3 regions of the Streptacidiphilus sp. PAMC 29251 genome follow, and region 1 is predicted to be linked to each of the others. Evidence: riboswitches for the same ligand, from Rfam matches in the RefSeq annotation. Region 1 holds a riboswitch; each other region holds the start of a gene.
The links. Region 1 has a riboswitch for cyclic di-AMP ahead of ACXKR8_RS30905 (transglycosylase family protein). Riboswitches for the same ligand answer to the same signal wherever they lie in the genome.

Region 1 (7,371 bases):
CCTCACCGAGAACGAGGCCGCGGCGATGGCCTTCATCCTGCTCTTCGCCGGCTTCGAGACCACGGTCAACCTGATCGGCAACGGGCTCTACGCCCTGCTCACCCACCCCGAGCAGCGAGCCAGGCTTCAGGCCTCGCTGGACCGCGGCGAGACCGGGCTGCTGGGCACCGCGGTGGAGGAACTGCTGCGCTACGACGGGCCGGTGGAGCTCGCCACCTGGCGCTACGCCACCACCCCGGTCAGCATCGGCGGCCAGGACATCGCCACCGGCGACCCGGTGCTGGTGGTCCTCGCCGCCGCCGACCGCGATCCGTCCCGCTTCGACCAGCCGGAGCTGCTCGACCTCGCCCGCCGGGACAATCCGCACCTCGGCTTCGGCCACGGCATCCACTACTGCATCGGCGCCCCGCTGGCCCGCCTGGAGGCCCAGTACGCCCTGGCGGCCCTGCTGCGCCGGCTCCCCGACCTCACCCTCGCCGCCGCCCCCGCAGACCTGCGCTGGCGCGGCGGCCTCATCATGCGGGGTCTCCGCCGACTCCCGGTGTCCTTCACTCCCGAGAAGGGCTAGGACGGCCCGTTCGGCATGGTGATCCGGATGGCCAGGTGGCCGCCGAAGAGCAGGACCAGGCCGAAGGCGAGCACCAGGCGGCCGAAGGAGCGGCGCTCACCGAAGGCGAACAGCATCACACCGGCGAGCAGCAGGGCCGAGAGGTCCAGGCGGGGGTGTGACTGGAGCAGCATGCTGAACATCCATTGAGTGACCTTCTCAGAGACTTCCATGGCCTGCCTCCCTGTACGGAAACCTTCTCTGTATTCAGGGGACCAGATAACCTGACCAGGTGACAACTAGGCAGGTGCATAAGCTTTTTAGAGGAGTAGGCTGCGCTGGGTAGTGCCTGGTCGAGGGGTGGGAGGTACTGGCTCATGGTGTCGAAGGGAGCCAAGGAGGCTCTGGAACGCAGAATCGCCGCGGGCAGGTGGCGGCCCGGGGAGAGCCTGCCGTCGGGGAAGAGCCTGGCCGACGAGATAGGGGTGTCCCGGGCGACGATGCAGAAGGCGCTGCAGGAGCTGTCCGACGAGGGGCTGATCATCACCTCGCCGGGGAAGCGCGCGGTGCTGGCCCCGGCGGAGGGCGAGCCGCCGCTGGAGGAGCCGGAGGGCCACAGCCATGGGCCCAGCCGGACCATCGAGACCCTGCAGAACCGCATCGCGCTGGCCACCAGGTCCGGAAAGCTGACCATCGACGCCTTCTGTGTGACCTCGGAGTCCCTGGTCGCGGCGATACAGCTGCAGATGCTGGCGCTGCGCGCCTCCCGGACGGTGCTCAGCGAGTTCCGGATCCGGCTGCTGGTCTCCAACTACTCGGCCACGCCCACCTTTCCGCGGGTCATCGGCCATCCCGACGACCACCGTCCGCTGGCCCGGCTGCAGCTCATCACGCAGACCCAGGTGGCCAGCCTGCAGGCGGCGGTGGACAACCTGCGCACCTTCCAGTTGGTCGAAGGCAACCCGAAGGTGGAGGTTCGAGCCGTACCCTTTCCGCCGATGACCAAGTTGTACGTGCTGAACGGGAACGAGGTGCTGGAGGGCTTCTACCAGCTGACGGAGCGGTCGGTCGACATCGGTGGCGAGGAGTACCGGATCGACGACCTGGCCGGCCTGGACAGTAAGCTTTTCTGGCGTACTCGACACGCCCTGCCCAACCATGTCGACTCCAAGTTCGTCCGCACGGTCCAGGCGTTCTTCGAGTCCTGGTGGGTAAAGGCCGAACGCTATGGCGTCCAACTGCACCGAGACCCCAGAGACTGAGAGCGAGCCATCCGTCGTGTCACCGCAACGAGCCCCGGCAGCAGCGAAGGTGGAGCGGGCGAAGGTGGTCCTGCTGGACTTCGACGGTCCGGTCTGCTCGGTGTTCGCCGGGCACCCGGCGCCGGGGGTGGCCCGGAAGCTGCTGCGCGAGCTCGACGCGCAGGGCGTCCGGCTCCCCGGCGAGCTGGCGGGCACCGAGGATCCGCACGGCCTGCTGGACGGCCTGGCCAAGGCGCTCGGCGGCCAGGGCCTGTCCGAGCCGGAGATCAAGGCGCTCACCCGGCAGTTGGACGGCCGGCTGGCCGAGGCCGAGCAGGAGGCCGTCGGCACCGCCGCGGAGACGCCGGACGCCGTGGACGCGGTGCTGCGGCTGCTGCGCTCGGGCCGGTCGGTGGCCGTGGTCAGCAATAACGCGACCGCCGCGGTGGAAGCGTACCTGCGGCGCCGGGAGCCGCTGGCGGAGCTGCTGCGGGGGCGGGTCTTCGGCCGCCCCGCGGACCCGGCGCTGATGAAGCCCCGCCCCTATCTGCTGGACCGGGCGGTGGCCGCGGTGCGGGGCAGCGCCGCTGACGCGGTGCTGATCGGGGACGCGGTCACCGATGTCGAGGCGGCGGCCGGCGCCGGGGTGGATTTCGTCGGATTCGCGGGCGGGGACGAGCGGCGGCGGAAGCGCCTGGTGGGTGCGGGAGTTGCGGACGACTGCGTGATCGACCACTGGAGTGAATTGGGAGCTTTCTCCCTACTTCAGTGAAGGGACGGGGCTTGTGGTTATGCAGTTCATATGTCTAGCCTTCCGGCACGCCCGCATGCGCGGGCGACTGCCCTTCGGGACGCCGAGTCCTGTCCAGCCGGGGGGCGGAACCCACACTCTTTGATTGGGCAGGAGCGGGGGACCCAGGTAAGTCGCCGCAGTTCACAAGGCTGCGGCTCGGGGTGAAGACGCGTCAAGCGTCCGGGCTACCTACCGGCCCGAACCCGACAGCTCACCTCGCAGGCGTCGGAGAGGGACCCTGCCATGCTCTTCACCACCCCTGTCGCCGGTCGCCATCGCAAGCCCCGCAGCAGCAGCACCGCGCGTCTGGTGGCCACCGCGAGTCTCGGCACCGCCGGGATAGCGCTGCCGCTGATCGGCGCGACCAGCGCCTCCGCCGCATCCGTGTCCACCTGGGACAAGGTCGCCAGTTGCGAGAGCGGGGGCGACTGGTCCATCAACACCGGCAACGGCTACTACGGCGGGCTGCAGTTCTCGGCCTCGACCTGGGCCGGGTACGGCGGCACCGCGTACGCCTCCACCGCCAACCACGCCAGCAAGGGCCAGCAGATCACCATCGCCGAGAAGGTGCTGGCCGCGCAGGGCCCCGGCGCCTGGCCGGTCTGCGGACCCCGGGCCGGACTGAGCCAGGGCGGCGGCGCGCCGGTGGTGAGCACCACACCGACCAAGAAGGCCCCCGCCAAGAAGGCCCCGGCCAAGAAGACCACCACCACGCACAGCACCACCAAGCAGACCAGCACCGGCAAGCACAGCGGCGCCGGCAGCAGCACGCACAGCGTGAAGACCACCCCCAGCACCCCGAAGCACGCCGCCCCCTCGGTGCAGCAGGCGTCCCCGACGCACAGCACCGGCCACGGCGACTACACCGTCAAGCCGGGCGACACCCTCTCCGGCATCGCCGCCTCCGCGCACCTCGGCGGCGGCTGGAAGGCGCTGTACCAGGAGAACCGCTCCACCGTCGGCGGCAACCCGGACCTGATCTTCCCGGGCCAGCGGCTCGACGTCGGCTGACTCCGACTGCCCCGCCCGCGGCCCCTGCCCGCCAGGTGAACTACTGGTGGGTAGGGGCTCCGGCTGGTGAGACACCCGCGCGGTCCGGGTGGCCACGCCCTCTGCTGCGGCTAGGCTCTTGGGGTAAGCACCCCAGTATTCCCCCAAGGAGATGCCTGTGCCGTCCATCGACGTCGTCGTAGCCCGGGAGATCCTCGACTCACGAGGCAACCCCACGGTCGAGGTCGAGGTCGGCCTCGACGACGGCAGCACCGGGCGTGCCGCCGTTCCGTCCGGCGCCTCGACCGGTGCCTTCGAAGCCCTTGAGCTGCGTGACGGTGACAAGTCCCGTTACGGCGGCAAGGGCGTCGAGAAGGCCGTCCTCGCCGTCATCGAGCAGATCGGCCCGGAGCTGATCGGCTACGACGCCACCGAGCAGCGCCTGATCGACCAGGCGATGCTGGACCTGGACGCGACCCCGGACAAGTCCTCGCTCGGCGCCAACGCCATCCTCGGCGTCTCGCTCGCCGTGGCGCACGCCGCCTCCGAGGCCAGCGACCTGCCGCTGTTCCGCTACCTGGGCGGCCCCAACGCCCATGTGCTGCCGGTCCCGATGATGAACATCCTCAACGGCGGCTCGCACGCGGACTCCAACGTCGACATCCAGGAGTTCATGATCGCTCCGATCGGCGCGCCCTCGTTCTCCGAGGCCGTCCGCTGGGGCGTCGAGGTCTACCACACCCTCAAGGGTGTGCTGAAGGAGCGCGGCCTCTCCACCGGTCTCGGCGACGAGGGCGGCTTCGCCCCGAACCTGGACAGCAACCGCGAGGCGCTCGACCTCATCGTCGAGGCCATCAAGAAGGCCGGCTACACCCCCGGCAAGGACGTCGCGCTGGCCCTGGACGTGGCCGCGTCCGAGTTCTACAAGGACGGCGCCTACCAGTTCGAGGGCAAGGCGCTCTCCGCCTCCGAGCTGACCGACTACTACGCCGAGCTGGTCGCCGCGTACCCGCTGGTCTCCATCGAGGACCCGCTGTTCGAGGACGACTGGGACGGCTGGAAGACCCTCACCGCCAAGCTGGGCGACAAGGTGCAGATCGTCGGTGACGACCTGTTCGTCACCAACCCGGTCCGCCTCGCCCGCGGCATCAAGGAGGGCGCGGCCAACGCGCTGCTGGTGAAGGTCAACCAGATCGGCTCGCTGACCGAGACCCTGGACGCGGTGGAGCTGGCCCAGCGCAGCGGCTTCCGCTGCATGATGTCGCACCGCTCCGGCGAGACCGAGGACGTCACCATCGCCGACCTCGCCGTCGCCACCAACTGCGGCCAGATCAAGACCGGCGCCCCGGCCCGCTCCGAGCGCGTCGCCAAGTACAACCAGCTGCTGCGCATCGAGGAGATCCTCGACGAGGCCGCCGAGTACGCCGGCCGCGGCGCGTTCCCGCGCTTCCAGCCCGCCGCCGACTGACGACTCGTCGTGCTGGACCGGTGCCCCGCCGCGATCACCCTCTAGGGTGGGCGGCGGGGCACCGGCGCATCCACAGGGACACGGGAGGGCGAGAACGTGAGCAGCAAGGCAGGCAGTCGCAGGCCGCGTTTCACCGGCCGCGCCGCGGTGCTCGCCCTGGTGCTCTGCTCGCTGATCGCCGCGCTGGCCTACCCGACCCGGCAGTTCATCGCCCAGCGCTCGCAGATCGCCCAGCAGCGCGCCGCCGCCGAGCAGGCCCAGGCCCAGGTGGACGAGCTGCGCCGGGAGCGGGCCCGCTGGCAGGATCCGGCCTATGTGACGGCCCAGGCCCGCGAGCGGCTGCACTACGGTTTCCCCGGCGAGACCCCGTTCACCGCGGTCGATCCCACCCCGAGCGCCTCGGCCCAGGCCTCGGCCCAGGCCCAGGCCCAGGCGGGCGCGGCCGGCCAGCCCTGGTACGACAACCTGTTCGAGTCCCTGGACGCCGCCGACGCGGCCTCCCCGACGGACGCCGCCACACCCCCGCACTGAAGCCGGACCCCGCACTGAAGCCGGACCCCGCACTGAAGCCGCACCCCGTACTGAAGAAGGCCCAGAAGATGACCTCGCACAACCCCGTCTCCGACGACGACGTGGCGGCCATCGCGGCCCAGCTCGGCCGGGTGCCGCGCGGGCTGCGCGCCGTCGCCCACCGCTGCCCCTGCGGCCTCCCCGACGTGGTGGAGACCCAGCCGCGGCTGGAGGACGGCTCGCCGTTCCCGACGCTGTACTACCTGACCTGCCCCCGGGCCGCCTCCGCGATCGGCACGCTGGAGGCCGACGGCCTGATGAAGGAGCAGACGGCGCGGCTCGCCGAGGATCCCGAGCTGGCCGCCGCCTACCAGCGGGCGCACGAGGACTACATCGCCAAGCGCGACGCCATCGAGGTGCTGGAGGGCTTCCCCAGCGCCGGCGGGATGCCCGACCGGGTGAAGTGCCTGCACGTCCTGGTGGGCCACTCGCTGGCCGCGGGCCCCGGGGTGAACCCGCTGGGAGACGAGGCCCTGGCGAAGCTGCCGCAGTGGTGGCGCAAGGGCTGCTGCGTCACTGTCCCCGGCACCACCGAGGACGACACCGCCCCCATCGACGACGAGGACGACAGCAAGTGAGCCCCCAGCGCGTGGCCGCGATCGACTGCGGCACCAACTCGATCCGGCTGCTGGTCGCCGACCTCGACCCTGCCACCGGCGAGCTGCGCGACCTGGACCGGCGGATGACCATCGTCCGTCTCGGCCAGGACGTGGACCGCACCGGACGGCTCGCCCCGGAGGCGCTGGAGCGCACCTTCGCCGCCTGCCGCGAGTACGCCGCCGTCATCGCCGAGCACGGCGCGAAGCGCGTCCGCTTCGTCGCCACCAGCGCCTCCCGCGACGCCGAGAACCGGGCCGAGTTCGTGGACGGCGTCCGGGAGATCCTGGGCGTCGAGCCCGAGGTGATCAGCGGCGACGAGGAGGCCCAGCTGTCCTTCGCCGGCGCCACCCGGGAGCTGGGCGCAGCCGACGGCCTGGTGCCTCCCTACCTGGTGTTCGACCTGGGCGGCGGCTCCACCGAGTTCGTGCTCGGCTCGGACCGGGTCGAGGCGGCCCGCTCGGTGGACATCGGCTGCGTCCGGTTGACGGAGCGTCATGGCGAGGACACCCTCTCCATGCGCGCCGACATCAAGCAGGCGCTGGACCTGGCCGCCGAGGCGGTCCCGCTGACCACCGCGGCCACCCTGGTCGGCCTGGCCGGGACGGTCACCACGGTGGCCGCCATCGCGCTGGAGCTGCCCGCCTACGACCCGGTGGCGATCCACCACTCCAGGATCCCGCTGGCCCGGGTCCGCGAGGTCGCCGAACTGCTGCTGACCAGCACCGCGGAGCAGCGCGCGGCCATCCCGGTGATGCACCCGGGCCGGGTGGACGTGATCGGCGCGGGGGCGCTGGTGCTGCTGGCGATCATGGAGCGCAGCGGGGCCCAGGAGCTGGTGGTGAGCGAGCACGACATCCTCGACGGCATCGCCTGGAGTGCGGCACGGCCTGCCGTCCCGGAAACTTTGTGAATTTCTTCACGTGGGGTTCCCGGATCTTCTGTGGTCCTGAGGGAGTGTTCGTCCGGATTTTGAGGTCCGGGCCCTGATCGGGTTCCGGTACGGGGTCGCCGGTGCGGCGGCGAGCTGCGGTTATGCCAGCCGGGGTGAACCCGGGGGCCGGGGGCCACACGTGGGCGGGCAGTGTAGCAGTGCCTGTCCAGTGGTCGGTGAGTAGGCCCGCTACATGTGGTCCCCAGGGTGCTGGATACTTTCGGATATGAG
Region 2 (7,371 bases), 1.6 Mb from region 1:
ATCTACGGCGGCGCGCTCAAGGCCAAGGGCGTCAAGGTCAGCTACAAGTACCAGATCGGCAGCCGTGAGATCAGCTACGGCCTGCTGAAGAACGGCACCATCACGGTGATGCCGGAGTACAACGGCGCGCTGCTGGCGTTCCTGGACCAGTCCGCGGTGCCGACCTCCTCGGACGACACCGACGCCAAGCTCAGCGCCAAGCTGGCCACCAACCTGACGCTGCTCAACCCGTCCCCGGCCGAGGACAAGGACTCGCTGACGGTCAACGCGGAGACGGCGGCCAAGTACAAGCTGACCTCGGCCTCGAAGATCTCCGACCTGACCAGTATCGCCGGCCAGCTGACCCTCGGCGCGGCTCCGGAGTTCCAGACCCGCAAGGAGGGCCTGCTCGGGCTGAAGTCCGTCTACGGCCTGACCTTCAAGAGCTTCAAGGCGCTGGACGCCGGCGGCCCGCTCACCGAGGGCGCGCTGGGCAAGAACAGCATCCAGGTGGGTGACATCTTCACCACCGACAGCACCATCAGCGCCAAGAAGTGGGTCACCCTGGTCGACGACAAGGGCCTCTTCGGCTACCAGAACGTGATCCCGGTGGCGCAGAAGGGCGCGCTGTCCCAGGCGGGCACGGACGCGCTCAACGCGGTCTCGGCGAAGCTGGACACGGCGACCCTGCTCGACCTGGACACCAAGGTCGGCGGCGGCACCGACCCGGCGGCCGTGGCGCAGACCTGGCTGACCTCGGTCGGCCTCGGCTGATCCCGTTCGACCCCGACCGACCTGAGGGCCGGTCACCGCATCCCGCGGTGGCCGGCCCTCCGTCATGCGCTGAGGGTCAGGCGGTCAGGCCTGCTGGGGGTCGAGGTCGTCGCAGCGGCCCAGGGCGTCCGGCTGGTGCTCCTCGACCCGGCGCAGCATCTGCCCCAGCTGGCCCGAGAGCACTGCTCTCTCCGCGGTGGAGGCGTCCCGCAGCAGCTCCTCCTCGAAGACCGCGGCCATCCGCATCGACTCCAGCCACTTCTCCCGCCCGAGCCGGGTCAGCTCGATGTTCACCCGGACCCGGTTGCTCTCGTCCCTGGTGCGGGTGACCAGCTCCGCCGCCGCCATCCGGTCGACCCGGTGGGTCATCGCGGCCGGGGTGAGACCGAGCCGCCGGGCCAGCTCGCCCGGGCCGAGCCGGTAGGGGCTGCCGGCCACGATCAGCGCCTTGAGCACCTCCCAGTCGGCCGAGCTGATGCCCAGCTCGGTGAGCTGCCGCCCGTAGGCGACGCTCATCCGCCGGGCGAGCCGGGACAGCGTGGAGACGATGGTCTCGACCTGGGGGTCGACCATCGGGAACTCGCGCTGGTAGGCCGCGACCTGTTCGTCGATCTGCAGCTCTGTGGTCATGCCCCCAGTGTCTCACGGGCGCCTAAAGGCTTCCGAGCTACAGGGTTTCTTGCCGAAGACTTTAGTAGTGTACTCTTTCGGAGGAAACGTTGGCAGGGAAGAGAAGGGCGGTGCAGCATGGCTCGCACGATTCGGCAGGTACAGGTCGGCAACGCGCTCAGCGCGTTCGGCAGCGGCTTCACCGTCCCCTACATGTTCGTGTACGTGAACCAGGTGCGCGGGCTCGGCTCGATGACCGCCTGGCTGGTCTTCACCCTGTTCGCCCTCGCCGCCCTGGTCGCGCTGCCGCTGGCCGGGCGCGGGATCGACCGCTACGGCCCCCGTCCGGTGCTGATCGCCGGCGCGGTCACCGCCTCGCTCGGCGCGCTCGCCTTCGGGCACGCCACCGGCACCGGACACATCCTGATGTCCGCCTTCCTCTTCGGCGGCGGGGTGGCCGCGGTGCAGCCGGCCCTGGCCACGATGATCGTCCGCTGCTCCACCGCGGAGACCAGGGCGCATGCCTTCGCGCTGCAGTTCACCCTGGTCAACCTGGGAATGGGGATCGGCGCGATGATCGGCGGCCAGATCGTCGACGTGGACCGCCCGGCCAGCCTGACCCTGCTGTTCACGGTCGAGGCGCTGATGTTCCTGGTGCTGGCCGCGGTGACCGGCAGCGTCCGGATCCCGGCCGCCCCGGCGTTCTCCGGCGCAGCCGCCGCCAAGGCCGGGAGCCGGCCGCGCTCGGACTTCCGGACGCTGCTGGCCGACAAGGCGATGGTCCGGATCTGCGTGCTCGCCGGGCTGATCTTCTTCACCTGCTACGGCCAGTTCGAGTCCGGTGTGGCGGCCTACGCCACCGACGTGGTCGGCACCTCGCCGTCCGTGCTCGGCCTGGCGCTCGGGGTGAACACCCTGGCCATCGTGGTGCTGCAGATGATCGTGGTGCGGATCACCGCGCGCCGCCGCCGCAGCACCGCGATCGCCGCGACCGGCCTGGTCTGGCTGGGCGCCTGGGCCTCGGCGGCCATCGCCGGGCTGGTGTCCGACGCCACCGTCGCGACCGCCGCGATGCTCTCGGTCTACATGCTGTTCGGCGTCGGCGAGGCGCTGCTCGCGCCGACCCTCGGCCCGATCGTCGCCGACCTGGCCCCGGCCCATCTGCTGGGCAGCTACAACGCGGCGTTCTCGCTGGTGAAGCAGGTCGCCGTGGCGATGGGCCCGGCGGCCGGGGTGCTGCTGGTCGGGGCCGGACTCTCGCCGCTGTACCTGCTGGTGATGGCCGGCAGCACGGTGCTGATCGTGGTGCTGGCGCTGCGGCTGCGGAAGCAGCTGACCGGAGTGCAGGACAACGCGGTGCGGAGGCAGCGGGTGGTCGCGGGCTCCAGCCGCAGCGACGCGATGGAGCCCCAGTTGGCGGCCTGAGCGGGGCCCGATCAGGGCCGGATCGGCGGCCCGGGCGGGCTGCTGGTGAACGCTGGGCGGCAGGGTGGTGAACAGGAGTCGCACGGGGATTGAGGGTCTACATCGCTGTAGTACTTTCTGACTGCCCAGCGATTCGCCCCCCTGCCGAAGGCCGCAGATGTCCGTCCTCACCTATCCAGAAGCGATCAGCGTCGGCCTGCTCCAGGGCGTCACCGAACTGTTCCCGGTCTCCAGTCTCGGCCACAGCATCCTGGTGCCGGCCCTGCTCGGCGGGCACTGGAAGGCGGACCTCAATGTCTCCGCCGCCGACTCCCCGTACCTGAACGTGCTGATCGGGCTGCACCTGGCCACCGCGCTGGCGCTGGTGGTCTACTTCTGGCGGGACTGGATCCGGGTGATATCGGGGCTGGTCAGCTCGGTCCGGCACCGGCGGATCGAGACCGTGGACGAGAAGCTGGCCTGGCTGCTGATCGTGGCGACCATCCCGGTCGGCATCGCCGGGCTGGCGCTGGACAAGGTGTTCCGGGAGTCCCTGGGCAAGCCGATCCCGGCGGCGATCTTCCTGACCCTCAACGGCGTGGTCCTCTATGTGGCCGAGCGGCTGCGCCGCGGCGGCACCGGACGCCGCCGGGCCGGCGACGACCCGGCCGTCCCGCTCCCCGGCGACGAGGACGTCCACCCCGACGTGCTGTCCGACCGCCGGATCACCAAGCTCGGCTGGGCCTCGGCGCTGGTCATCGGCGCGGCCCAGATCCTCGCCCTGCTGCCCGGCATCAGCCGTTCGGGCGTCACCATCAGCACCGGCATCTTCAAGGGCATGCGGCACGAGGACTCGGCCCGCTTCGCCTTCCTGCTGGCCACCCCGGTGATCGGCGCGGCGGCCCTGCTGAAGGTGCCCTCGCTGCTCGGCCACGAGGGCGACGGCATCCGCGGGCAGGTGCTGGCCGGCGGGGTGGCCGCGTTCGTGGCCGGCTATGTCGCGGTGCGCTTCCTGACCAAGTACTTCGAGACCAGGACGCTGACCCCGTTCGCGATCTACTGCACCGTGGCCGGCCTCGGCAGCCTGGCGTACCTGACCCTGAGCTGACCACCGCCCTTCGCTCGCCCGGTGTCCCTCGTACGGGTGGTCGAGCGGCGCGTATGCCGGGTTCCGGCTCGTTCCTCTGCTCGAATGATCGTCTGAACGTACCCGACATATCCGGCGTACCCGGCGGCGAGGAATGGCAGGCCCGATGACCGGTCGACGGCGATGGGCGGCGCTGGCCGTGGCGCTCGCCCTGCTGGGGCTCAGCGGCTGCGTCGAGGTCCGCGGCAGGGCGCTCCCCCCGGCGCACCGGACCGGCTCGGCCTCCAGCGACTCGCTCGGCCTGGCCCGGCCCTTCCTGCCGCTGCCCGCGATCACCCCGGCCGCCGTCCCGGACGGCTACGACCCGGCCCGCGACGCCGCGGCCGACGTGGCCGCCGCCCTCGCCGCGTCCCGTGCCGACGGGCGCCCGGTGCTGCTGGACTTCGGCTCGACCTGGTGCGACGACTGCCGGGCGCTGTCCACGCTGGTGCAGAACCCCGGGGTGCACCAGATCCTGGCCCGCAACTACCACCTGGTGACGATCGACGTCGGGCACTACGACCACAACATGGACCTGGCCGGCCGCTATGTGACGCTCAGCAGCAGCGGCATCCCGGCGCTGCTGCCGCTCGGCCCGGACGGGACGCCGAGCCGTCCCGGCGACGCCGGCCGCTTCGCCGACGCCAGGACCCTCAACCCGGACCAGGCCGCGAACATCCTGGTGGACTGGCTGTATCCCGGGAACTGACGCTCCATCCCCAACTGCCCCCCCGGAATCCCTTGGTTTCAACCGTCACTAGGATTACCTTTCTATAACGCAGAGCGAAGTTCAGCCGTTCGACGGACGGCGTCGCATGCGATCGCCTAATCCTGCAGTTGGGAACCGGGGAACCACGTACTTCTGGGGTGAATCAGCCGAAACCTGGCTGTAGGGGACCTTCCTCTCCGAACCCGTCAGCTAACCCGGTCGGCGAGAGGGAAGGAAAGGAGTACGCCGAACGTGGCGTCGCACCAGCCCACTTGGGCACCCGCACAGTCCACGGCCGTGCTCGGCTTCGCGGCGATGGCGGCCGTCGGAGCCACCGGTTTCGCCGGGGTGCCCGCACAGGCGGCGGTGAACGAACCCGCCCGGGGCGGCACCCTGCTGGTCGCCCAGGAGCACGACCGGAGCGAGTCCGTGGCCCTGCCGGCCACCGACCCCGGTCTGGCACTGACCCAGCGGATCCGGGCCCAGTCGGTCCAGCATCGCGCCACCGCCGAGGACGCCGCACGCCGGCAGGCCGCGCAGTCGGCCGCGGCCAAGCAGGCCAGGGCGCAGCAGATCGCGGCCGAGGACCAGGCCCGGGCCGCGGCCGCCGCACAGGCCGCCGCCGAGGTCGCGGAGGCCGCCGCTGCCGCCGCGAGCGCCGCGCAGGCCGCCGCCGCTGCCGATACCGCCGTACAGGCCGCGCCGAGCGGTGGGTCGGTGGGCGCGCTGGTGGCCCCGGTCGCCGGTTCCGCCCCCGGGGTGGGCTTCGGCCAGGCCGACTCGTTCTGGGCGCATCTGCACACCGGCCAGGACTTCGCCGCCCCCACCGGGACCCCGGTGGTGGCCGTCGGCGCCGGCCGGATCACCTCGGCCGGCTGGGCCGGGGCGTACGGCTACCGGGTCGTGCAGACCCTGGCCGACGGCACCGAGCTCTGGTACTGCCACCTGTCGGCGATCGGCGTCGGCGCGGGCGCCGTGACGGCGGGTCAGCCGATCGGCCGGGTCGGCGCGACCGGCAGCAATGTCACCGCCCCGCACCTGCACCTGGAGGTGCGTCCGGCGGGCGGCGAGCCGGTCGACCCGTCGACCTGGCTGGCCGGGCACGGTCTCGCCCTCTGACCGAGGGCTCCAAGGATTCCGAGGGTCCCGCTGACACCCCCCCGACAGCGGGGCCTTCGGTGTGCCCGGGCAGGGTCCGGGCAGCGGGGCCTCCGACCGGTCCGTGGGTGCGGGCATCTGGGCTATTGTCGCCGTGTTCACGGGGGTGCTCGTCGAAGGAGGCCGTTGCGATGGGAGCGACCCGGCCCCGGGCCCGCGCCCGCGGCGCGCGCGGCTCCTCCTCCCCGACCGGTCTGCGGCGCGGCGGCTACCTGGGACTCGCCCTGGTGGCGGCCGTGCTGACGGTGGTGCTGCCGGCCCTGCTGGCACCCGGGCACAAGTCGGCCGCTGCCCGTCGGCCGGTCCCGGCCGCTTCCGCGCCGGCCGCCGTCCCCGCGCCCGTGCCGTCCACCGCGGCGGCCACGACGTCCGCGCCGGTGCCGACGACCGCCCCGGCCCGGCTGAACTGCGCGCCGTCCACCCCCGGGCGCGCCTTGGCGCAGAACGCCGGGCGGCCCTCCTGCCTGCTGTACGCGTCGGCGCTGGGCACCGGCTGGCAGCTGACCGGGACCGGCGCCAAGGTGGCGCCGGGCGAGCAGGTCACCGGCTCCGGGCAGCCGTCGATCCGGGTGGACCGCAGGAACGAGGACGCCGCGGTGACCTTCACCGCCGCCGCGCCAGTCACCCTCGCCCCGGGGTCCAAGCTCCGGCTGCGCCTGTACGGCGGGCGGCAGTACGGGACCGTGCTGCGGATCTCGGCGTCCGCCGACCCCGCCGTCCGCAACGCCAGGACCTGGGTCACCGCGCAGTCCGGGCCGGAGCAGTGGTCCGAGGTGGTGGTCGACCTCGGTGGCTTCGGCCTCCGCGCGATCCGCAGGATCGACCTGGTGGTGGCCCAGGACCAGCTCCCGCAGACCTACCACTTCTTCCTCGACGACGTGGTGCTGGCGCCGTGAGCCGGCAGCTGCCCGACGCGGCGCGCGCGGTCGCCGGGGTCGATCCCGTGGTGGCCTCCGCCGCGCTGTGCCGGGCCGTGCTGCTGGGCCGTGCGGCGTTCGCGCTCACCGCGGCCGGCGCCGGGCTGCTGCTGGTCGAGCAGCGCTGGCGGGTGGTGGCGGTGCTGCTGGTCACGGCCGTGGCCACGGTGGCCGAGCTGAGCGTGCTCACCCGGTGGCCGGGCGTGCTGCGCCGACCTGTCCCGGTGGTGGCGGTGGACGCGCTGCCGGCCGTGGCGGTGCTGCTGCTGAGCAACGGCGGGATGGCGTACTTCTGCTGCGCGGCCGGGTCGACGGCGCTGGCCGGGACCCTGGCCGGGATGCGGGCGCTGCCCTGGTGGGCGCTGCACGCGGCGGTCGGGTTCGCGGTGGCCGCGGAGCTGGCCCGGCGCTTCGACCCGGCCCCGGACGTGGTCGCCTTTGTGATGGCGCTGCCGATGACGCTGGTGCTGGCCGGGATCGGCGGAGCGGTGGCCAGATCCGCGCTGGTCCGCTCCATGGATCTGGTGGTGGAGGCGGTCGGCGCCGCCCAGGCCTCCGCGGCGGCCTCCGAACGCAGCCTGCTGGCACGGGAGTTGCACGACTCGGTGGCCAAGACCCTGCGCGGGGTCTCCTTCGCGGCGCTGGCCCTGCCGGCCTCGATGCGCCGTTCCGAGGGCCTGGCCGAGCAACTGGCG
Region 3 (7,371 bases), 3.0 Mb from region 1:
GCCGCACTGCCGTTGCAGTCGTAGATCTGCAACCGGGTGCCATTGGCGGTGGCGCCGCCGGGTGCGTCCAGGCAGCGGCCGGACTGCGGGTTCAGCAGCGAACCGTCGGCCTGCTGCACCCACTTCTGCCCGCCGACACCGTTGCAGTCCCACAGCTCCACCTGGGCCCCCTGCGCCGTGCCGTTCCCGACGATGTCCAGGCAGCGGCCGAGGGTGCTGAGCGACTTGTCGGCGTTGTGGGTCCAGTGCTGGTCGACCGCGTAGGACTGGCAGCCCCACAGCTGCACCGCCGTTCCGTCACCGCCGGTGTCATCGCCGCTGACATCCACGCACTGCCCGCCGGGACCGGTGATGGTGGCCCCGGTCGCCGTGCTGCCGCCGCTGCTGCCGGAGTACCCGGCCGCGACGATATTGGCCTGCACCGCGCTGTCGGCCGCGTCCGTGGAGTAGCCGGCCGTCATCACGCCCTCGAAGAAGGATCCGATGGACGCGTTGCTGTTGTCCCCGCCGGTGCCCAGCACGATGGACCCCTCCTGGTGCATCGGGGTGTAGCCGTTCGGCGGAAGCGCCCCGCTGTACCAGGTGTTCAGGGCGCCCGACTGCGCGTTCCCGCCCTTGAGCGCGAAGGTGGTCTGGCCGTTGTTCTTGAGCAGCGCCGTGACGAAGGTGCTGGCATTGCCCTGGTTCGCGGTGTTGGAGCCACTGCCCTGGTAGAGCCCGTTCTCCAGGTCGCCGGCCACCCAGGGGCCGATGCCGGTGCACGGCGGGAAGTAGCAGTTGGTGCCCAGATTGACCGCGTCCATATGTCCGTTGCCGGTGTCGGTGACGGCGTGCTCGACATTGCCGTAGTCGAAGCAGCAGCCCGCGTTGACGTGGGTGCCGCTGGCCACCATGTACATGGACTCCGGCTGGCCGTTGGTGGCGATGCCGGTGGTGCTGGAGTCCCGGTAGCCGGTGCCGGCGGTGATGTAGACCCCGTAGACGGAGTGCCCGCCGACGGTCATCGGCAGCGCGGTCGCCGACGCGCCCCGGTCGGCCGCGCCGGCGGTGCCGGCCGGCTCGATCAGCAGGTCGTTGTGCTGGGCCGACTGGTCGTAGATCTTGGTGATGGTGCAGCTGGTGCCGGAACAGAAGGTGTCCTGGGCCGCGGCGTTGGCATAGCCGCCCGCGGCGAGGAGCCCGATGTCGCGGGTGGTGTTGTCCGAGGCCCGGGTGACCTGGTAGAGGCTGCCGTTGTAGCCGGAGTAGAGCGCACGCACCGTGCTGTGCGCGGCGACGCAGGGGGTGCCGGCGGCGCCGTAGATGTCGCACGGCAGCGTACCCGCGGCCTGCGACACCCCGGGGAGGGCGACCAGTACGCCGAGGACGAGCGCCAGCGCCGCACCGGCCGCGAGGAGAGCCCTTCGCCATGGGCCACGTCGTAACCGGTCGCCTGTGGATCCGCTTCTACGCATGGGGGTGCTCCTGGGTGGGGAGGGAGTCCAACGTTGTAACGGACATTGAGGCACTCGGCACCGGGTGCGTCAAGACTCTCCGCGCGATCCCGTCGGCGCGCTGCGGCGGAAGTTTTCGCACCAGCCATCCCACCTGGGATGATGAAGAGGACTGCGCATCTGATGATGGATCAGCTCAGATGGGCCGGAGCCAGGGGTTTCCGACAGCCGACGCTACGGCCGTGGAAGTCCATCGTTGTAACAGGTCAGTAGCCCTGCTTGCCGTAGGCGACGCTGTCGAAGGAGCCGTAGCGGTCATTGGCGTAGCGGACGCCGGCGATGATCGAGTCGACCGGGTCCAGGATGTCCTTGTGCCCGGGCAGCGACCACTCGGCGAAGGTCGGCTTGATGGTCTGGATCAGACCGTAAGTACCCCCGTACAGGGCCTGGTTGCCGTCCCAGTGGTTCTCGGCGCGGGGGTTGCCGCTGGACTCGGTCATCGCACGGGCCTTGATGGCATGGGCGTTGGGGACATGGTCCCCGTGCGCGGCCAGGACGGCGCGGGCCTCGGAGATCCAGCCCTCCAGGTTGTTCGGATAGCTCTTCTGCGCCGGTGCGCGGCCGGCAGCGGTCTTGGCGGGCGCTGCGGCCTTGGCCGCCTTGACCCCAGCCGCCTTGGTCGACCCAGCTGCCTTGGCCTCAGCCGCCTTGGCCGCCGCCGAGCCGGTTATTCGCGCCGGTGCCGCGTGGGCCTGGGCGCTGGGGGCGCCCACCGCCGTGCCCAGCACCACGGTCGAGGCGATCACCAGGTAGGCGGTCAGACCTGCGGGCGTGCGGGACTTGAGCTGCTGCATGACTCTCCTGAGGGATCTACGACGAACACGTCGTCAACGGCCACGACCGCTCGCCGGGTATCTCCCGCAGGCAACAGTCGAGGGGCTCACCGGCCGTGGACTCAGGCCGGTCGCCACGGGCGTGAACTTTTCGCCCGTACATCCACCCTCACACGATCAACGTCGCCGCCCTAGGGACCTTGTGCCCCCATCCCCGCGCCCACCGAACCGGGGCCTCCTGCCCTCCGCGCCACGCCCCGGGCCCAGCGCCGCACCCCCGACTCAGCCCGCGCCGAGGTACGGCGGCAGCGGGGTGCCCGGTGCGAGGTCCTCGGCCGGGACCGGTGTGCCGTGGCCGCGAGTGACCGGGACCACACCGCTCCAGTACGGAAGGGCGAGGTCCTCGGCGTCGTCCACGGGGCCGCCGGTGCGGACCTTGGCGGAGACCTCGTCCAGGTCCAGCCGGATCACCGCGGTCGCGGCCAGTTCCTTGGCGTCGGCGCGGCGGGAGTCCTGCGACCGTCCCGCGACCACCTGCTCCACCAGGGCGTCCAGGGCCTCGGCGCGCTCGGCCGGGTCCACCACCTGGTGCGCGGTGCCGTGGACGACGACCGAGCGGTAGTTGAGCGAGTGGTGGAAGGCGGAGCGGGCCAGGACCAGGCCGTCCACATGGGTCACGGTCAGGCAGACCGCGAGGCCGGGGTCGGCGGCTCCGCGCAGCGGACGGGATCCGGTGGAGCCGTGGAGGTACAGCCGTTCGCCGATCCGGCCGTAGAGCGTGGGGAGCACGACCGGGGCGCCGTCCCGGACGAAGCCGAGGTGGCAGACATAGCCCTCGTCCAGGATCGAGTGAACCAGCTCACGGTCGTAGGAGGCACGCTCCCGACTGCGGGTGGGGACGGTGCGTTCGGTCGGCTGGTAGGCGGCGGTGGCCACAGATTCCCTGCTCTCTATTGAACTAGTGCATAAATATCTTTGCGTTAGAACATTATGACCACCGTTTCGAGGCTCGCTCAAGCCCTTTTGGAGGCGGGTGTGAGTAGACGCACATTGCATTGTCGAATCCACGTTCGCCTGCCTAGCCTGCAGGTTCCGCCGTGGGCGGACCCCGTCGCCGGGACGCCGAGTCCTGTCCGCTCGCCGGCGGGAACCCGAGCACCGAACTCGGACAGGAGCGGGGGAACCAGGTCAGTTGCCGTACCCACGCCCGCACGGGCAGGTGGGTACCGGCTCGGGGTGAAGCCGCTCCCCAGGCGGCCGGGCTTCCTCAGGCCCGAACCCGACAGCTCACCTCGTAGGCGTCACGAGGCCCTGCCATGCCCCTGTCGATCACCCCTGCGCGCTTCGGCGCGATAGCCGGCGCGGCCGCCCTGGCCGCCATCCCGCTCGCGGGAACGGCCAACACGGCCGCCGCGGCCCCCGCGGCCTCCGGCGTCACCCAGGACCGGCTCACCCCCGCCACCATGACCGCCGGCGCCCCCGCCCGCGCGGCCCTCACCGTCCACTCCGGCTCCTGCTTCACGGCCAGGACCCTGGGCGTGGGCGTCCGGGACGCGGCCGGTGCCAACCTGGACTTCCCCGGCTCCGCGTCCAACGTCCGGATCTGCCCCGGCGGCGTCTCGATCACCACCGGCAGCCGCACGCTGTCGGCCGGCAGCTACACCGAGTTCGGTTTCTGGCAGGACGCCTCGGGCGCCTGGCACAACCTCCCCTCCCGGACGCTGACGGTGTCCGCCGCCGTGTCCGCCGCCGCCCCGACCACCACGCCGGCCACACCCGCGCCGACCCCGACGCCGACCCCCACGCCGACCCCGACACCCACCCCCACCGCGCCCGTGACCGGGGCCGCGCCCGTGCCGGGGAAGTCGCTGGCCTGGTCCGACGAGTTCAGCGGACCCATCGCCTGGGGCAGCCGCTGGGTCGGCAGCACCAGCACCGCGTTCCAGTACGGGAGCCACAACCCGAACGACAACAAGCTCGACTGGCTCAGCCCCAACGCCGTGACCGTGGCCGACGGTGTCGCCACCTTCACCGCTACCCCGTCCTCGACCACCCTGGAGAACGGCAAGCAGGCCTGGACCACCGGCCAGCTCACCACCGAGGGCTCGACCCAGGGCTTCCAGGTCAAGACCGGTGACTACGCCGAGGCCCGGGTCAAGCTCCCGTCCGGCACCGGCGCCTGGCCGGCGCTGTGGACCTGGAAGGACGGCAACGGCGAGATCGACTCCTTCGAGTACCACCCGGACAACCCGCACCTGCTGGAGCTGTCCAACCACGTCAACGCCGCCCACGACTACTACACCGACGCCAGTGCCGTCAGCCCGGACAGCTGGGTGACCATCGGCACCTACTACGGCGCCGACTCGGTCGACTGGTACGTCAACGGCACCAAGGTCTACTCGGACCACACCGGCGTCGGCACCGGCTGGTCGGCCTACCTGAACCTCAGCCTCTCGGTCAGCGCCGGGCAGTACCACCCCCCCCTCCGGCACGGCACCGATCAGCTTCGCCGCCGACTACGTCCGGGTCTACCGCTGAGCCGGGAGGCCAATTTTTGGCATATGCCACTCTGATTCCCTGTCACCGCCCGGCCCGCGCCTGTACGTTGGGAGCATGAGCACGGCTGTTCCGGGCGGGAACGCTCCCTGGAGGCGTGCCGGTGATCTGCCCGCCGAGGTCACGGGCTTTGTCGGCCGGGCGGATCAACTTGCCTCGCTGCAGCGGCTGCTGGCGGTTTCTCGGCTGGTCACGCTGACCGGTCCGGGTGGGGTCGGCAAGACCAGGATCGCCCTGCGCGCCCTGCCCGACCTGCGCGGGGCCTATCCCGACGGCGTCTTCCTGGCCGAGCTGTCCGCCCTCAAGGACCCCGACCTGCTGGCCCGGACGGTCTGCGCCGTGCTGGGCCTCCCCGAACAGGCCGCCAGGACCGCCCTGGAGCAGCTCACCGACCACCTGGCCGGACGTACCGTGCTGCTGGTGCTGGACACCTGCGAGCACCTGGTCGACGCCTGCGCCGCGCTGGCCGGACTGCTGCTGCGCAACTGCCCGCAGGTCAGCGTGCTGGCCACGAGCCGACAGCCGCTGGACGTGCCCGGCGAGCACCTGCTGGTCGTCCCGCCGCTGCCGGTGGAGCCGGAAGGCATCGACGGGACCGGCGCGGTCGCGCTGTTCGCCCAGCGGGCTACCGCGGTGATGCCCTCCTTCGTGCTGACCGAGGCCAACCAGCCGGACGTGCTGGCCCTCTGCCGCCGGCTGGACGGCATCCCGCTGGCGATCGAGCTCGCCACGGTCAGGCTGCGGGCACTGCCGCTGGACGAGCTCGCGGTCCGGCTGGAGGACCGGTTCCGGCTGCTCACCGGGGGCCGCAGGACCGCGGTGCCGCGGCACCAGACGCTGCGGACCACCATCGGCTGGAGCCATGACCTCTGCAGCCCGGTCGAACGGCTGGTCTGGGCCCGGCTGTCGGTCTTCGCCGGTACTTTCGACCTGCCGGCCGCCGAACACGTCTGCGCGGGCGGCGGGTTGGCCCGGGGCGAGGTGGTCGAGCAGCTGATCGGCCTGGTCGACAAGTCGGTGGTGCTGCGCCTGGACGACGAGGGCGGCACCCGCTACCGGCTGCTGGACTCCATCCGCGAGTACGGGGTGGAGTGGCTGGCCCGGATCGGCGAGGAGGAGCCGACCCGGGACCGGCACCGCGCCTGGTTCCGATCCCGCTTACTGGAGTTGGAGGAGGCCTTCCCGACCTCCCGGCAGCTCCCGGTGTTCCGTGCCCTGCGCCGGGACCACGGCAATCTTCGGGCCGCCCTGGAGTTCGCGGTGACCCGGCCCGGCGGCGAGCGGCAGGCGCTGGCGATGACGGTCTCCAGCTGGCCGTACTGGATGGCCGCCGGACTGCTCGGCGAGGGCGCCGTCTGGATGGACCGGGCGCTGACCCGGGTGCCGGAACCGGTCCTGGAACGCGGCTGGGGTCTGGCCCGGCACGGCTACCTCGGGGTGTTCCACGGCTCCTCCGCGGTGGAACTCCCTTATCTGGCCGAGGCGGAGGCGATCGGCCGACAGCTCGGCGACGCCCGGCTGACCGCCCACTCGGTGATGTACCAGGGGCTCGCGCTGATGTTCCTCGGCGACGCCGAGCACGCCCGAACCCGCTGTGACGAGGCCCGCGGCCGGCTGTCGGCGCTCGGCGACGACTTCACGCTGACCGTCCTGGACGCCCAGACCGCCTTCATCTGCGCGTTGTCGGGCGAGCCCGCCACCGCGATCGAGCTGTGCAGCCGCGGCCTGCGGGCCATGGAGGCAGAGCCGGAGGAGCGCTGGGTCACCGGCTATCTGCGGGTGCTCCGCGGGCTGGCCGGCTGGGTCCTGGGCGATGTGGACGGCGCCGAGGCCGACGGTCGGGCCGCGCTGGCCTGTGCCTGGAGCCTCGGGGACAGCATCGGCACCGCCTACGCGCTGGACCTGCTGGCCTGGATCGCGGCGGTGCGCGGACGCCACCCCCGGGCGGCCCTGCTGCTGGGCGCGGTGGCCCAGCTCTGGGAGCCCACCGGCACCACCCTCGGCGGTGTGCTCAGCCTCCAGCAGGAGCACCAGCGGACCGAGCAGCAGGTCCGCCGGGTCCTGGGCGCCGAGTCCTACGCGCGGCGGCGGCAGCTCGGCGCGGTCGGACGGGTCGCGGACATCGTCCGGATGGTGCAGGAGGACACCGGCGCCCTGCCCGGACCGCGGGTACGGACGGCCGCCCAGGGGCCGCGCCATGGCGCCGGGGTCGGGGCAGGGGAGCTGACCCCCCGTGAGCGCGAGGTCGCCTCGCTGGTCTCGGACGGCATGTCGAACCGTCAGATCGCCGAGCGGCTGGTGATCTCCAAGCGGACCGCGGACGCCCATGTCGAGCACATCCTGGCGAAACTCGGCGCCGCCTCTCGGGTGGAGATCCACTCCCTGATCGCCGGGCGCCGGGAGCGCGGAGCGCGCTGACCGTACCGCGGTTGATCTCCCACCAGGGTGGGCATTGATCAGTAGTTCCCCATCCACTGAACCCCAACAGGCCGAACCCAGGGCGGAATTGATGACGGTCACCGCCGCGACCACGGCCGGCGCGGCCCCGC

Region 2: another riboswitch for cyclic di-AMP. It lies ahead of ACXKR8_RS22710 (M23 family metallopeptidase); the one in region 1 lies ahead of ACXKR8_RS30905 (transglycosylase family protein).
Region 3: another riboswitch for cyclic di-AMP. It lies ahead of ACXKR8_RS45090 (glycoside hydrolase family 16 protein); the one in region 1 lies ahead of ACXKR8_RS30905 (transglycosylase family protein).

The regions. Positions count from the first base shown of each region.
Region 1 covers NZ_CM135725.2:6,466,041-6,473,411, forward strand. The annotation lists gene ACXKR8_RS30885 (cytochrome P450 family protein) at 1-568, shown strand, start outside; gene ACXKR8_RS30890 (hypothetical protein) at 565-780, opposite strand; gene ACXKR8_RS30895 (winged helix-turn-helix domain-containing protein) at 925-1,809, shown strand; gene ACXKR8_RS30900 (HAD family hydrolase) at 1,826-2,560, shown strand; cyclic di-AMP (ydaO/yuaA leader) riboswitch at 2,667-2,821, shown strand; gene ACXKR8_RS30905 (transglycosylase family protein) at 2,825-3,592, shown strand; gene eno (phosphopyruvate hydratase) at 3,750-5,039, shown strand; gene ACXKR8_RS30915 (FtsB family cell division protein) at 5,136-5,570, shown strand; gene ACXKR8_RS30920 (DUF501 domain-containing protein) at 5,639-6,187, shown strand; gene ACXKR8_RS30925 (Ppx/GppA phosphatase family protein) at 6,184-7,119, shown strand; gene ACXKR8_RS30930 (NAD(P)/FAD-dependent oxidoreductase) at 7,367-7,371, shown strand, end outside.
Region 2 covers NZ_CM135725.2:4,841,548-4,848,918, reverse strand. The annotation lists gene ACXKR8_RS22735 (ABC transporter substrate-binding protein) at 1-753, shown strand, start outside; gene ACXKR8_RS22730 (MarR family winged helix-turn-helix transcriptional regulator) at 838-1,383, opposite strand; gene ACXKR8_RS22725 (MFS transporter) at 1,501-2,787, shown strand; gene ACXKR8_RS22720 (undecaprenyl-diphosphate phosphatase) at 2,945-3,874, shown strand; gene ACXKR8_RS22715 (thioredoxin family protein) at 4,020-4,601, shown strand; cyclic di-AMP (ydaO/yuaA leader) riboswitch at 4,705-4,841, shown strand; gene ACXKR8_RS22710 (M23 family metallopeptidase) at 4,854-5,720, shown strand; gene ACXKR8_RS22705 (hypothetical protein) at 5,891-6,655, shown strand; gene ACXKR8_RS22700 (sensor histidine kinase) at 6,652-7,371, shown strand, end outside.
Region 3 covers NZ_CM135725.2:9,438,303-9,445,673, reverse strand. The annotation lists gene ACXKR8_RS45105 (arabinofuranosidase catalytic domain-containing protein) at 1-1,454, opposite strand, end outside; gene ACXKR8_RS45100 (transglycosylase SLT domain-containing protein) at 1,700-2,287, opposite strand; gene ACXKR8_RS45095 (pyridoxamine 5'-phosphate oxidase family protein) at 2,549-3,202, opposite strand; cyclic di-AMP (ydaO/yuaA leader) riboswitch at 3,423-3,568, shown strand; gene ACXKR8_RS45090 (glycoside hydrolase family 16 protein) at 3,583-4,839, shown strand; gene ACXKR8_RS45085 (ATP-binding protein) at 4,880-7,240, shown strand; gene ACXKR8_RS45080 (hypothetical protein) at 7,332-7,371, shown strand, end outside.